Regions from separate parts of the Streptococcus sp. V940 genome, predicted to be linked through region 1. Evidence: predicted binding sites of a transcription regulator. Region 1 holds the regulator's gene; each other region holds the start of a gene.
The links. Region 1 encodes CtsR, which represses protease genes until heat stress. Its sites were predicted from a motif close to TTGGTCAAAAAAGGTCAAANA; they were not measured.
Positions count from the first base shown of each region.

Region 2: a site for CtsR is predicted at 3,719-3,739, ahead of clpP (ATP-dependent Clp protease proteolytic subunit ClpP). Genes of this name have one in related genera too.
Region 3: a site for CtsR is predicted at 1,401-1,421, ahead of ACXYSM_RS05165 (ATP-dependent Clp protease ATP-binding subunit). Genes of this name have one in related genera too.

Region 1 covers NZ_JBTHHZ010000004.1:50,541-55,929, reverse strand. The annotation lists gene ACXYSM_RS08570 (ABC transporter ATP-binding protein) at 1-568, shown strand, start outside; gene ACXYSM_RS08565 (hypothetical protein) at 673-885, shown strand; gene ACXYSM_RS08560 (DUF7675 family protein) at 934-1,236, shown strand; gene ACXYSM_RS08555 (CtsR family transcriptional regulator) at 1,462-1,920, shown strand; gene ACXYSM_RS08550 (ATP-dependent Clp protease ATP-binding subunit) at 1,927-4,359, shown strand; gene ACXYSM_RS08545 (AAA family ATPase) at 4,601-5,389, shown strand, end outside.
Region 2 covers NZ_JBTHHZ010000001.1:392,324-397,712, reverse strand. The annotation lists gene ACXYSM_RS02100 (branched-chain amino acid ABC transporter permease) at 1-494, opposite strand, end outside; gene ACXYSM_RS02095 (branched-chain amino acid ABC transporter permease) at 498-1,367, opposite strand; gene ACXYSM_RS02090 (ABC transporter substrate-binding protein) at 1,482-2,642, opposite strand; gene ACXYSM_RS02085 (YlbG family protein) at 2,730-2,999, opposite strand; gene clpP (ATP-dependent Clp protease proteolytic subunit ClpP) at 3,075-3,665, opposite strand; gene upp (uracil phosphoribosyltransferase) at 3,826-4,455, opposite strand; gene ACXYSM_RS02070 (deoxycytidylate deaminase) at 4,546-5,013, opposite strand; gene ACXYSM_RS02065 (TetR/AcrR family transcriptional regulator) at 5,032-5,389, opposite strand, start outside.
Region 3 covers NZ_JBTHHZ010000001.1:1,029,481-1,034,869, forward strand. The annotation lists gene ACXYSM_RS05150 (amino acid ABC transporter ATP-binding protein) at 1-102, opposite strand, end outside; gene ACXYSM_RS05155 (amino acid ABC transporter permease) at 102-785, opposite strand; gene ACXYSM_RS05160 (DUF1797 family protein) at 991-1,221, shown strand; gene ACXYSM_RS05165 (ATP-dependent Clp protease ATP-binding subunit) at 1,462-3,711, shown strand; gene ACXYSM_RS05170 (NUDIX hydrolase) at 3,801-4,250, shown strand; gene ACXYSM_RS05175 (DUF1827 family protein) at 4,314-4,613, shown strand; gene ACXYSM_RS05180 (GNAT family N-acetyltransferase) at 4,786-5,389, shown strand, end outside.

The DNA of each region.
Region 1 (5,389 bases):
AGTCCAGTCAGGTAGAATTGTGCTTGATGGGGAGGAAAACCCCAAGGGACGCGTGAGCTATATGCTACAAAAGGATTTACTTTTGGAACACAAGACTGTCCTTGGCAATATCATTTTGCCCCTCTTGATCCAAAAGGTGGACAAGGCAGAAGCCATTGCCAAAGCAGATGAAATTCTTGCTACCTTTCAGTTGACGGCTGTCAGGAACAAGTATCCTCATGAGCTCAGTGGTGGGATGCGTCAGCGTGTTGCTCTACTCCGTACCTATCTTTTCGGGCATAAGCTCTTTCTTCTAGACGAGGCCTTTAGTGCCTTGGATGAGATGACTAAGATGGAACTTCATGCTTGGTATCTCGATATTCACAAACAGCTAGAGTTGACGACACTCATCATCACGCATAGTATCGAGGAGGCTCTTAATCTCAGCGATCGCATCTACATCCTAAAAAATCGGCCTGGGCAGATTGTTTCAGAAGTCAAACTCGACTGGTCTGAAGCTGAAGACAAGGAATTTCAAAAAATTGCCTATAAACGCCAGATCTTAGCGGAATTAGGCTTAAATCATTAGACAGATAAGGAGTTGGTGAAGTTTATACTTTGCCAGCTCTTTTTTTTTCTTTGGATAGAAATTCTGATAGATAAAAAGTGATATAATTGACGTATGGTGATGTGATGAAAAAAGATGAAATTAAAAAATATTTAGATACAGATCTTAAATTTAATGTTAATGGTCGAGGTGCTTGTTTTTTATCGAGTATATGTGTAGTTGGTTATGATTATGAAGGTCAACAGTTTAATACGATTGATGAAGCTATGGAAGCTAAAGTTTTTGATGGGAAGAGTATAGTAGATATATGGGATGAAGTTTTTCCACAAATATCATAAAATAAAAGTATGGTCACATTATTTTAAGACATGATAGAAAGAGCCTGAATGATGTTAAATAACGACTTAATGGAATGCGATAAACCAAGTTCATCCGATGCACTGGATGAAGTTCTTATTTTAGAGTCCAACCTAGAAGGTTACAGTGATTTTTATAAAGAATCTGAGACATCAAAAGTTTGGTGGATTGATAAGATAGATGTTAGAGGAGAAATATTATTCAGCTTTGACCAGAAAAAAATTTATAACCTTTTTCGTGATTATCCTCACAATATGACTGAAGAAGAAGTTAGAATCTTTGATAGAGAAAATCCTTTCTGGAGAGATTTTTTCTCGGATAGAAAGTTGTGAACTATTTGTTTAGATTGGGGATTTTTTGCTTTCAAGGCCCTTTTTAGGGCTCTTTTTTGTGGACTTTTTAAGGAACTTTAAAGAAAAAACCAAGGTGTCTTAATACCATCGTATTTTTAAGAAAATCAGTATTTTCAAGCTTTGAGCCCTTAAAATTTGACTTATAGAGTCTTAAATGATAGTATAGTCAAAGATGGTCAAAGTTGAAGAAGGAGGTAGCAAGCTATGAAATTTAAAAATACATCGGACCATATTGAAGCCTATATCAAGGCGATTTTAGAACAATCTGGTATCGTAGAATTGCAACGAAGCCAGCTAGCGGATACCTTTCAAGTCGTACCTAGTCAGATTAACTATGTGATTAAGACTCGTTTTACAGAGAGTAGAGGCTATCTAGTTGAGAGCAAACGTGGTGGTGGGGGCTATATTCGTATTGGTCGAATTGAATTCTCGAACCATCATGATATGCTTCGTGATTTGTTGTATTCAGTAGATGATGAGGTTAACCAAGTATTCTTTGAAGATGTCTTAAGACTCTTAGTCGAACAAGAACTCTTGACCCGCCAAGAGATGAATCTATTATTAGCTACGGGGACAGACCGAATTCTAGGTGAGGAAGCTGATCGTATTCGTGCCAATATGCTTCGTCAGTTGTTGCATGAAGTTGATAGAAAAGGAAAATAAAACTACATGAAATATTCAAAAGCATTGAGAGAATGTATCGATAGCGCCTTTCTGGTAGCGAGTCGCTTTGGTGCAGACTACCTAGAGTCATGGCACCTACTTATTGCCATGGCCAATCATAGCTACAGTGTTGCTGGAGCCACTCTCAACGAATTCCCTTATGAGATTGATCGTTTAGAGGAAGTCGCTGTAGAATTAACAGAGGCAAACTATAACCACAAGGAAGATTACCAAGAACTTCCCTTCTCATATCGCTTAAATGTCTTACTATTAGAAGCGGAACATATTGCTTCAGTTGTTCATGCCAAAGCATTGGGGACTGAGCACCTTCTTTACGCTATCTTACATGATGGCAATGCCCTAGCAACTCGCATTCTGGAAAAAGCAGGTTTCTCCTATGAAGACCAGAAGGACCAAGTCAAGATTGCAGGGCTTCGTCGTAGTCTTGAAGCGCGTGCTGGTTGGACAAAAGAAGATTTGAAGGCTCTGCGTCAGCGACACAGATCAGCAGCAGATAAGCAAAATTCTATGGCAAATATGATGGGGATGCCTCAAACTCCAAGTGGTGGTTTGGAAGATTACACTCATGATCTTACAGAACAAGCCCGTTCAGGAAAATTAGAGCCAGTCATCGGGCGTGACCAAGAAATCTCTCGTATGATTCAAATCTTGAGTCGAAAAACAAAAAACAATCCAGTTCTAGTTGGAGATGCAGGTGTCGGTAAAACAGCTCTGGCACTTGGCCTTGCGCAACGAATTGCCAACGGAAATGTACCTGATGAGATGGCTAAGATGCGAGTTTTAGAGCTTGATTTGATGAATGTGGTTGCGGGAACTCGTTTCCGTGGAGACTTTGAAGAACGTATGAACAATATCATCAAAGATATCGAGGAAGACGGTAAGGTTATCCTCTTTATCGATGAGCTTCATACCATTATGGGATCAGGAAGTGGTATTGATTCGACCTTGGATACGGCCAATATCCTGAAACCTGCCCTAGCGCGTGGAACTCTGAGAACTGTTGGGGCAACCACTCAGGAAGAATACCAAAAACACATCGAAAAAGACGCAGCCCTTTCTCGTCGCTTTGCAAAAGTGATGATTGAGGAACCAAGTGTGGCTGATAGTATGGCTATCTTACAGGGCTTGAAAGCAACTTATGAGAAACACCACCATGTCCAAATTACAGATGATGCAGTCGAAACAGCTGTCAAAATGGCACATCGCTATTTGACTAGTCGTCACTTGCCAGACTCAGCGATTGATCTTTTGGATGAAGCGGCAGCAACTGTCCAAAATAAATCAAAGCACGCTAAAAAAGATGAGTCAGGTTTAACACCTGCAGATAAGGCTTTGATGGATGGCAAATGGAAACAAGCAGCCCAGCTCATTTCAAAAGAGCAGGAAGTTCCAGTCTATAAAGATCTAGTAAAAGAGTCTGATATTTTGACAACCTTGAGTCGCTTATCAGGAATTCCTGTTCAAAAATTGACCCAAACGGATGCCAAGAAGTATCTCAATCTTGAGGCTGAACTGCATAAACGTGTTATCGGTCAGGAACAAGCAGTGTCTAGTATCAGCCGTGCCATTCGCCGAAATCAATCTGGTATTCGTAATAACAAACGTCCAATTGGTTCCTTTATGTTCCTAGGACCAACAGGTGTTGGTAAGACAGAATTGGCCAAAGCCTTGGCAGAAGTTCTCTTTGATGACGAGTCAGCCCTCATTCGTTTTGACATGAGTGAATATATGGAGAAATTCGCAGCTAGTCGTCTCAATGGAGCACCTCCAGGTTATGTAGGCTACGAAGAGGGCGGAGAGTTGACCGAGAAGGTTCGTAACAAACCGTACTCAGTCTTGCTCTTTGACGAGGTAGAAAAGGCCCACCCAGACATCTTTAATGTTCTCTTGCAGGTCTTGGATGATGGTGTCTTAACAGACAGTAAGGGTCGCAAGGTTGATTTCTCAAATACCATTATTATCATGACGTCAAACCTTGGTGCGACAGCTCTTCGTGATGACAAGACGGTCGGTTTTGGAGCTAAGGATATTCGTTTTGACCAGGAAAATATGGAAAAACGGATGTTTGAAGAGCTGAAAAAGGCTTATCGTCCAGAGTTCATCAACCGTATTGATGAAAAGGTGGTCTTCCATAGCCTATCAAGTCAAGATATGCAAGAAGTGGTTAAGATTATGGTCAAACCATTGATTGCAAGCCTGGCAGAAAAAGGAATTGACTTGAAACTTCAAGCTTCTGCCCTTAAACTTCTAGCTCAGAAGGGTTATGATCCAGAGATGGGAGCACGTCCACTACGTAGAACTCTACAAACTGAAGTAGAAGACAAACTTGCAGAGCTTCTTCTTACAGGTGAACTGAAAGAAGGGAAGACACTGAAGATTGGCGTCAAAGCAGGTCAGTTAAAATTTGAGATTGTATAAAAATGTGAGGTTGGAACAGATTGTTTCAGCCTCTTTTTTTGGAATGTTGTTACTTAAATAAGCATTTGGATTTTGCATTTAGTTTAAAGGTTTTAAAAACGAATTTCTCCTAATCAAGTTTTGTATATCAAGTAAAAAATCCGATAATGTATTAATGTTTTTATAAAAAATAATAAAAAAGTGTTGACAAACGTAAAATAGCGGGGTATAATATAAAAAATTATAAAAAGGTTGAAAAGATATGAAAAAGAAAATAGCAGTGGTTTTTGGAACCTTTGCTCCCTTACATCAGGGGCATATTGATTTAATCCAAAGAGCAAAACGTCAATGTGATGCTGTATGGGTGGTAGTTTCAGGTTATCAGGGAGATCGTGGTGAACAGGTGGGACTTACACTACAAAAGAGATTTCGCTATATTCGTGAAGCTTTTCGAGATGATGAGTTGACCTCTGTTTGCAAACTTGACGAAACCAATATTCCACGCTATCCAATGGGCTGGCAGGAGTGGTTGGATCAGATGTTGCAGGCCATTTCCTATGACCAGACTGGTGAGGAACTAATCTTTTTTGTAGGAGAGTCCGAATACCAACAAGAATTGTCAGAACGTGGTTTCGAGACTGTTCTACAGGAAAGAAAATTTGGCATTTCGGCTAGCATGATTCGTGAAAATCCAAGCAAATATTGGAAATATATCGCTCAACCTTTCCGCCGTCAGTTTACGAAAAAAGTGTTGATTATGGGAAGTGCGAGTAATGGCAAAACAACTCTAGCCAAGGATTTAGCTCGCTTTTATGATGCGCCAGTCAGTCTGGAGTATGCTCGTGAGTATCAGATAAAAAATAATGTCCGAGATGATGAGCTTACCCCAAAAGATTATTATTACCTTCTTTTGGGCCAATATGATCAAACTTCCAAGTTGATTGATAGCAATGCCAATCGAGGCTTAGTTATTGCAGATACCAACTCACTAGTGACCAAGGGCTACTACGATTACTACATGGAAAGCGAAGAGCAGGAGGACTTGTCCGGA
Region 2 (5,389 bases), on a different contig from region 1:
ACGGCAAAAATGTATACCATTTGCCAATTAGTAAAGTTTGGAATACCAAGGATACCGGCAGCCCCGTTTGTTAAATCACCACCATTGACGATTAGGATACGGATAATTTCAGCAACTCCAAGTGTCGCAACTGCAAGGTAGTCCCCCTTCAAACGAAGGGTAGGAATTCCAACGACCAAGGCAACCAAACCAGCAATGATAGCACCAAGCAACATAGCTCCAAAAAAGGCACCATAAGTTGGAGATTTAGAACCAATAATGGCTGCTGCATAGGCACCGATAGCCATGAACCCAGCATGTCCAAGAGAAAATTGACCAGAAAAACCAACGATAAGGTTAAGTCCTACTGCAAGAATAATATTGATACCGATTTGTTCTAGAATCTGAATATGGAAAAGGTTTAAAATACCAAACGAAACTAATAAGCTAATCACACCATATCCAAGCAACAAAAGGAGCAACCAGAGAATATTAACTTTTAAATTTTCTTTCATTGTTTACACCTTCTCTTTCACATTCTTACCAAGGATACCAGCTGGACGAACAATTAAGATCAATAGCAAGATTCCGTACACGATAGCATCACGGAAATCTGACATTCCGAAGGCTGTTGCAAAAGTTTCCAATAGTCCGATTACAAAACCTCCAAGAGCTGCACCAGGAATAATACCGATACCACCTAAAACGGCAGCCACGAATGATTTAATACCCGGAGTCATTCCCATCAATGGTTCAAGAGAGTTGTAGTAAAGGGCAATCAAGACACCTGCTGCACCAGCCAGAGCTGAACCTAAGGCAAAGGTGAAACTGATTGTACGGTTTACGTTAATCCCCATCAATTGAGCTGCATCACTATCTACAGATACGGCACGCATGGCTTTCCCCATTTTTGTTTTTTGCACGATGAGTTGCAAAAGAATCATCAAGACAATTGAAACAGTCAAAATCAACAATTGAATATTTGTTAGACTGATTGGACCCAAGTCATAACGAACTGTTTGGATTGCTTGAGGGAAGGCGCGTGTATTGGCACCTACTAGATAGACCATTCCATACTCAAGCAAGAAGGATACCCCGATAGCAGTAATCAATACAGAGATACGAGTTGAATGACGGAGTGGACGGTAGGCTAGAAACTCGATGATAACACCGAGAATAGCTGAACCAATCATGGACAAAATTAAGGCTAAAAAGAAATTTAAATGGAGGGCATTAATCAAGAAATAACCCATGAAAGCACCCATCATATAGATATCACCATGGGCAAAGTTAATAAGCTTGATAATTCCATAAACCATAGTATAACCCAGGGCTAGCAAGGCATAGACACTACCCAAGATTAAACCATTGACAAGTTGTTGAAGCATATGGTTCACTCTTTCTAAGTTTTATTTTTAGGATTTTATAAAAAATAATCCCTTTATAAATACCGAAACAGGGAGTGAGTAAAAGCTCATTCCCCATTTACGATATCTATAAAATTATGGTTTTACGACTTCTGCCGCATCTACTTTACCATTATTCATGGTCATCATGAAGGCTGTTTTCACAGTGTTATGATCTGCATCAAAGCTTGTTTGACCTGTAACACCTTCGAAGTTTTGTGTTTTAGCAAGATTGTTCTTGATATCAACTGAAGTTTTTGCACCTTTTGCTGCATTAGCTACAAGGTAAACTGAGTCATAAGCAAGAGCTGCAAATGTTGAAGGATCTTCGTTATATTTTGCACGATAAGCTTCAAGGAAGGCTTTTGCTTTATCTGAAACATCAACAGTAGTTGAGAATCCTGAGATGAAGTAGATATTTGATGCGCGTTCAGCAGTTGCTTGTTGAACAAATTCTGCACCGTTAAATCCGTCACCACCGATGATTGGCTTATCAATTCCCATACCACGAGCTTGGTTTACAATCTTACCAGCTTCTGTGTAGTAACCTGGCAATACGATTGCATCAAAGTCTTTATCTTTGATTTTTGTCAAAGCTGCTTGGAAGTCTGTATCACCTGATACAAATGTTTCATCTGCTACGATTTCACCTGTGAATGAATCACGGAAAGATTTTGCAATACCTTTAGCGTAGTCACTTGAGTTATCTGTATACAAGACCACTTTCTTAGCGTTCAATTTGTTTGAAACGTAGTTTGAGATGATTTTTCCTTGGAAACTATCTTGGAATGTTCCGATGAAGAGGAAATCTTGACCTTTTGTCAAACCATCTTGAGTAGCACTTGGAGAAATCAATGGAACTCCAGCTTGTGTAGCATTTGCTACTGCTGCTGCAGTTGCACCTGAAGTCGCAGGCCCTACGATAGCTGCTACCTTAGATTGAGTCACAAGGTTTGTTGAAACAGAAGCAGCTTCAGCAGTTTCAGATTTGTTGTCTTTGTCGACTACTTCGATTTGTTTTCCATCGATACCACCTGCTGCGTTGATTTCATCAACTGCAAGTTGAGCACCCTTTTGCTCAGAAGTACCGTAAGATGCTACAGCACCAGTTTCTTCGAAGTTGAAACCAATTTTTACAACTTTTTCATCGATTGGGTTACCAGTTGTGTTTGAAGCTCCTGACTTCACTTCCCCACAAGCTGCTAAAAGAGCTGTACTTGCAAGAGCTACAAGTGACAATGCAAATTTTTTCTTCATGTTTATCTCCTTTTAATGTTCAATTTAAATTACATGTTAAGAATATACCGAATTATCAGAAAATTGTCAACAAGTTTCTCTCACTTTTTAAATGATAACGTTTTCGCTAGTTTTATATAGGTTCCCAACGAAAGGAGTTTCCAATTCTTGGATATGACAAACTCTCACTTTCTTGATAAATTTCTCTTTTCCTAAACGATTTACCAGTTCTTCTACTTCCTCTGTTGGGACATAAAGTTGTAGGTAACGATGTTTTTTTGAGTGGTAACAAATATCACCATAATTTGCGAGTTTTTTAGCATCGCGATTATAGTATAAATAGATAATCAGACCAGACCGATTCTCTTTTTGAAACATAATTCAACTTCCTTCTTACAATCTTCCTTCTATTATATCAAAAAAAACAAGCTCAGTCGAGCTTGCTTTAGTAGTTTAATTCAAAGAATTATTAGCCATAATTTCGTCAATAAAACCGTAGTCAAGAGTTTCTTGAGCGCTCATCCAGTAATCACGTTCAGCATCTTTATGGATTTGCTCAACAGATTTGCCAGAATTATCTGCTAGGATTTGCTCCAAAGTCTTACGAGTTTTAAGTAAGTGTTCAGCAGCGATGGCCATATCAGTCTGCTGAGTACCACCACCTGTACCACCCATTGGTTGGTGAATCATGTATTCTGCATTTGGAAGCATGAAACGTTTACCCTTTGCTCCACTTGATGCAATGACAGTCCCCATTGAGGCTGCCATTCCCATAACGATAGTTTGGACATCTGCCTTGATAAAGTTCATAGTATCAACGATTGCCAAACCAGCTGATACAGAACCTCCAGGAGTGTTTACATAAAGGTAAATATCTTTTGTACTATCTTGGGCATCCAAGAAAAGTAATTGGGCGATAACTGAGTTTGCCATATTGTCTTCGACTGGTCCAGTCAACATGATAATGCGGTCCTTAAGAAGACGTGAGTAAATGTCATACGAGCGTTCTCCACGACTTGTTTGTTCAATAACTACAGGAATCATTCATTTCTCCTTTTGATTTCTAATTTCTTTGTTAATAGGATTATTATATATCCTTGGTCAAAAAAGGTCAAATTTTTGCTCTATCCTAATAACAGATACAAAAATTCAACCTCCTTTCAAAACTAAGACTAGGCTATAGTCTCAATATCACTTTAGAATCTTATTTTGTTCCGAACAAGCGGTCTCCAGCGTCTCCAAGACCTGGAACGATGTAACCATGTTCGTTCAAGCGTTCATCCAAAGCTGCTGTAAAGATTTCTACATCAGGGTGTGCTGCTTGAAGTGCCTTCACACCTTCTGGAGCTGATACAAGGCAGACAAACTTGATGTTTGAAGCTCCACGTTTTTTGAGGGAGTCAACAGCCAAAATCGCTGATCCACCTGTTGCAAGCATAGGATCAACTACAAAAATTTGACGTTGGTCAATATCTTCAGGTAATTTTACCAAGTATTCTACTGGTTGAAGGGTTTCTTCGTCACGGTACATACCAATGTGACCAACTTTTGCTGCTGGAACCAAACTCAATAGTCCATCAACCATACCAATACCTGCACGCAAGATTGGGACAATCGCCAATTTTTTACCAGCCAACTGTTTTTGAACTGTTTTTGTGATAGGTGTTTCGATTTCTACATCTTCAAGTGGAAGATCACGAAGCACTTCATATCCCATCAACATTGCAATCTCGTCTACTAGTTCGCGAAAAGCTTTTGTAGAAGTGTCAGTGCGACGCAAGATTGATAATTTGTGTTGAATCAGTGGATGATTAATAACTTCAAGTTTTCCCATTTTCAGAATTCCTTCTTTCAATTTATTCTTCTTATTATATCAAAAAATGGTTTAAAAAGCTTTCTAAACCATTTATTTTTTTTATAATTTCTAGATTAGGTGAGCCTCTTGGAGAGCTGCCTGCACTGTTTCAAGTGGTAGGTGAGTTAATTCTGTTCCCTTTTCTTGATAAAGGTGTTGGGCATAGTCATCCATACGGTATTGGTTGATATAAACAACACGCTCACAACCTACCTGAAGCAGTTGTTTTGTACAGTTGAGGCATGGAAAATGAGTGACATAGGCTGTGAAACCTTTTGGAACGCCACGCTCTGACCCTTGTAAGATAGCATTCACTTCTGCATGAAGGGTGCGGACACAGTGGCCTTCAATCACCAGACAGTCATGATCTATACAATGCTCTGTTCCTGATACAGAACCATTATAGCCTGTTGAAATAACCTTGTTATCCTTGACTAAAACAGCCCCTACCTTGGCACGTTTACAGGTTGAGCGATTGGCAATCAATAGGGCTTGAGCAGCAAAATACTCATCCCAAGCTAGTCTTTTTTCTGTCATAGCATTTCTCCTCATGTTTTATTTTTTGAAAAATGGCAGGCGTAGATCTGCGATTTTTTCAGCAGGAACCTTCATTCCATCCTTGATCCATTTAAGCAAGACCGATACTATGGCCGAACTCCAAAAAGAATGTAGGTAAGAGCTAACACCTTTTGATTTTCCATAGTATTTTTCTAGAAATTCTTGCATGGCTTGCACAAAGATTTTTTCTAAGTGATAGTCTAGGGCAAGCTGAATAACCTTAGCTTCTTTCTTGGCTTCTCTAAAGAGGTGAACCCATACAAGATAAAGATCTGTTTTAACATCGTAATGACTCAACTGCTCCATGATGTTATGGACGCTACGTTTAAAGACACTTTCTAAAATCTCTTCTTTG
Region 3 (5,389 bases), on a different contig from region 1:
CACTACTTCCCCTTTTTTGATTTCAAGATCAATCCCTTTTAAAACTTCATTTTTTCCAAAACTTTTATGAAGGTTTTCAATTTTTATAAGTGTTTCAGTCATTATTTCTTATCTCCTTGTCCCATACGATTTTCAAAAGCTTTCAAGGCCAGCGTCAAGATAGAGGTCATAATCAAGTAGTAAAAGGCTGCGAATAGAAGTGGAGTTAAAGGTAAGTAGGTGGTTGTTGACACCGTAGTAGCTCCATTCCACAACTCCATAACCCCGATAGCTGATAAGAGCGAGCTATCCTTGATAATAGTGATAAACTCATTTCCTAGAGAAGGTAAGATATTTTTGATAGCCTGGGGTAAAATGACATAGCGCATGGCATTCTTAGGGCGAATACCTAGTGAATAAGCTGCTTCTAATTGTCCCTTTGGCACTGCATTAATCCCCGCACGAACCGTTTCTGATACATAGGCACCACTATTCATAGAGATAATCAAAATCCCTGGAATCAAACGAGTCAGATCAACATCTAAGATCCCAATTTGAATAGTCGGAGCACTAATATGCATCAAGGCAAATGCAATCATAATCTGCACCATCATCGGCGTCCCACGGAAGACCCAGATATATAGATTAGCAAACCAGGCAAGTGGTTTAATTTTTGAACGTTGTGCAAAGGCCAACAGCACTCCTAGAATGGTCCCCAAGAAGACCACCAAGATAGATATGATAATTGTTACAACGGCACCATAGTTAAAATATGGTAGATATTTCGGTAAAAAAGAAAAATTCATGGATACTCTACTTTCTGTTTTTAATATTTAAACTTAAAACTTGTATAAGGATAACATATTTTGCATAAAAATTCAACATTTTCTCCTAATATTTTCAATAAATTTTCAAAGACGAGAGAAATAGCGAGAAATCTTAGTTTTTTTCTAGTCAAGTCGAGTCTGTTTATGGTAAAATAGTAAAGATAAGAAATGGAGGAGAATCAAAATGGAATCACATTTGGTTAGAATCATCAATCGCTTAGAAGCAATGACTAAAGATGGTGGTAACTTAAAACGTAACTTTGAACGCGAAGGAGTTGTTGTCGCAGAGGTTGCTTTTAACCACGACGAAGAAAACGGACCACTCTTTACACTTCGTGACGTTGAAGCTCGTGAAACATATACATTTGATAGCATCGACCTCATTGCGATGGAAATCTACGAACTTTTATACTAATTGTTGAATAAATGCCGGAGAAGTCTACTGCTTTGACCAATGAAAATCCTTTTTGCATGACAAATAGGATTTTTCTTTTTATCCCTATATTTCATTTACAAAACTCTCTTATCATGAGTTCTAGGACTCAATCTTTTTACTTGCTTTCCCCTTCAATCATGATATAATGAAACTAAAGAACTTTGACTATTTTTGACCTTTTCGTTTTAGTCAAAGCAGAGAAAGAAACGAGGTAGAGGTATGCTCTGTCAAAACTGCAAAATCAATGACTCAACAATCCATCTTTATACCAATATCAATGGACAACAAAAGCAAATCGACCTTTGTCAAAATTGCTACAAAATTATCAAAACGGATCCTAACAATAGCCTATTTAAAGGGATTACAGATTTAAACAATCGTGATTTTGATCCATTTGGAGACTTCTTTAACGATCTGAATAACTTTAGACCTTCTTCAAATAACAATGTTCCTCCAACCCAGTCAGGTGGTGGATATGGTGGTAATGGTGGTTACGGTTCCCAAAATCGAGGGCCTGCTCAAACACCTCCTCCTAGTCAAGAAAAAGGACTCTTGGAAGAGTACGGTATCAATGTAACTGAGATTGCTCGTCGTGGAAATGTAGACCCTGTTATCGGTCGTGACGAAGAAATCATCCGTGTCATTGAAATTCTTAACCGTAGAACCAAAAACAATCCTGTTCTTATCGGTGAGCCTGGTGTTGGTAAAACAGCAGTTGTTGAGGGTCTCGCTCAGAAAATTGTTGATGGTGACGTTCCCCATAAACTTCAAGGAAAAGAAGTCATTCGCTTAGACGTCGTTAGTCTTGTCCAAGGTACAGGAATTCGTGGCCAGTTTGAAGAACGCATGCAGAAACTCATGGAGGAAATCCGAAAACGTGAGGATATTATCCTCTTTATCGACGAAATTCATGAAATCGTTGGTGCTGGTTCTGCTGGAGACGGTAATATGGATGCAGGAAACATCCTCAAACCTGCCCTTGCTCGTGGCGAACTTCAACTTGTTGGTGCTACTACTCTCAATGAATACCGCATCATTGAAAAAGATGCTGCCCTAGAACGACGTATGCAACCTGTTAAGGTTGATGAACCATCAGTGGAAGAAACTATCACTATCCTCAAAGGTATTCAAAAGAAATACGAGGATTATCACCACGTTCATTATACAGACGCTGCTATTGAAGCCGCTGCTACTCTTTCTAACCGCTACATCCAAGATCGTTTCTTACCAGACAAAGCCATCGACCTTCTGGATGAAGCTGGTTCTAAAATGAACCTAACGCTAAACTTTGTTGATCCTAAGGTTATTGATCAACGCCTAATCGAAGCCGAAAATCTTAAGGCCCAAGCCACTCGAGATGAAGATTTTGAGAAAGCTGCCTACTTCCGTGACCAGATTGCTAAATATAAAGAAATGCAAAAGACAAAAGTAACGGATCAGGATACTCCAATTATCAGTGAAAAGACGATTGAACATATTATTGAGCAAAAAACTAATATTCCAGTTGGTGATTTGAAAGAAAAAGAGCAATCTCAACTCATCAACCTAGCAGATGATCTCAAGGCTCATGTTATTGGTCAAGATGATGCAGTTGATAAGATTGCTAAGGCTATCCGCCGTAACCGTGTTGGCCTTGGAACTCCAAACCGTCCAATCGGTAGTTTCCTCTTTGTTGGTCCTACTGGTGTCGGTAAAACAGAACTTTCTAAACAACTAGCTATTGAGCTTTTTGGTTCTGCTGATAGCATGATTCGTTTTGATATGAGCGAATACATGGAAAAACATAGCGTTGCCAAACTCGTCGGTGCCCCTCCAGGCTATGTTGGCTACGATGAAGCGGGACAACTGACTGAAAAAGTCCGTCGCAATCCTTATTCACTTATTCTACTAGACGAAGTAGAAAAAGCCCATCCTGATGTCATGCACATGTTCCTTCAGGTCTTAGATGACGGCCGTTTAACGGACGGTCAAGGGCGAACCGTTAGCTTTAAGGATGCCATTATTATCATGACCTCAAATGCAGGTACAGGCAAAGCTGAAGCTAGTGTTGGATTTGGTGCAGCTAGAGAAGGTCGTACTAACTCTGTCCTTGGAGAATTAGGCAACTTCTTTAGCCCTGAGTTCATGAACCGCTTCGATGGGATTATCGAATTCAAGGCTCTCAGCAAGGAAAATCTCCTTCAAATCGTTGACCTCATGCTGGATGATGTAAATAAACGACTCTCAAGCAACAACATCCATCTCGAAGTTACAGATAAGGTGAAAGAAAAACTTGTAGACCTTGGCTACGATCCAAAAATGGGAGCTCGTCCACTACGTCGAACTATTCAGGACTATATCGAAGATGCCATTACGGACTATTACCTTGAAAATCCAAGCGAAAAAGAGCTCAAGGCAGTCATGACAAGTAAGGGGAAAATCCTGATTAAGCCAAAAAATAAAATAGAAACAGTTGAGTCAGACGACTAGTTCCTCACATACAAAAGAATGTTCTTACTTGACAGTAAGAACATTCTTTACTATTATAGAAAGAAAGCGCACTCACGAAGGAGAACTTTATGACAAATCCAGCATTTGGAGAAAAAAAAGAGGGAGTTACCTACAAAAATAGATATGGCGTTTATGCAGTCATACCTGATGCAAATCATGAAAAGATTATCCTCGTACAAGCTCCAAATGGTGCATGGTTCTTACCAGGAGGTGAAATCGAAGAAGGTGAAAATCACCTTGAAGCTCTCAAACGAGAATTGATTGAAGAATTAGGATTTACAGCTGAAATCGGCACCTACTATGGGCAAGCTGATGAATATTTTTATTCTAGACATCGTGATACCTACTACTACAATCCAGCCTATCTCTACGAAGCTACTTCTTATCAAGAAATCCAAAAACCTCTCGAGGACTTCAATCACTTAGCTTGGTTCCCAATCGATGAAGCTATTGCTAACTTAAAACGTGGAAGTCACAAATGGGCGATTGAAGCTTGGAAAAAACAACATCAAATTTAAACTATCTTTACCAAATTTCCCAAAAAGTGCTATAATAGACATAGAAATACAGGAGGAATCCCTATGAAGCTTATCAATACTACAAATTCACACTCGCAACTTGTTAAAAGTCAGCTAGAATGTACCGACGCAACGCTTGTAGAGGTTTATTCTGCGGGAAATACAGATGTTATTTTTACTCAGGCTCCACTTCATTACGAAATCCTCATTTCCAATAAACATCGGGCAATCCGTGAAAAAGAAATGGAAAAAATCAAAGAATTTTTCCTCAGTCGTAAAATTAATCAACAGGCTATTGATAAGGCAAATATTAAAACCCTCTATTCTGATAAATTGATTGAGATTTCAATCCCTACAAAATAGAATTAATCTACCCTACAGTTAAAACTGCGGGGGTTTTTAATACCTTTTCTTGTTTATATCTTTAAATAAATTATTGTGAATAAAGCTTTTTTGTGAAAATTTCACATTTCAATCGAAAAATATGAGAAATTTCGTTATAATAGATAGAGAGATTTTAATGAAGGAGTTTGATATGAAAGAAATAGTATACAGAGAAGCCAGGCTAGATGAATATCAAAAAATTGGAAAAGTGTTGGCTGATGCCTTTATGGACTACCCTTTCATGACTCTTATCAAAGATGATTTAAAAAAAACAGAATATTACCCAGCATTCTTAGAATTATTGGATAGCCTTCTGACCAAACTCTATATCAAAGGAGAGACCTGTCTGATAGCTGAACAAGACGGGGAAATCATGGCCGTTGCCCTCCTGCAACAAAAGGATTTTTCCATTCTATCTTATTTGCTGAATGGTATGGTCAAGCTTTTCCGTTTTATTACTCCGCGCAATCTCTTGAGATATCTTGATTTGGTGGAACGTTCCGAACAGCATTTGAAAAGATCAGGAAATTTTGACTGGTATTTGATGATGTTAGGTGTAAACGCTTCTAGTCAAAACCAAGGAATCGGGAGTGCTTTTCTACAAGAAGGTGTTGAACCTTATCTTAAATCCAAAGGCTGCAAACGCTTGGGCTTGATTACTAGTACTGAAAAAAATGTTTGCTTCTATGAAAAAAACAAGTATGAATTACTAGATACGATGATGTTAGAATACGGAACAAAATCTATTGGAAACT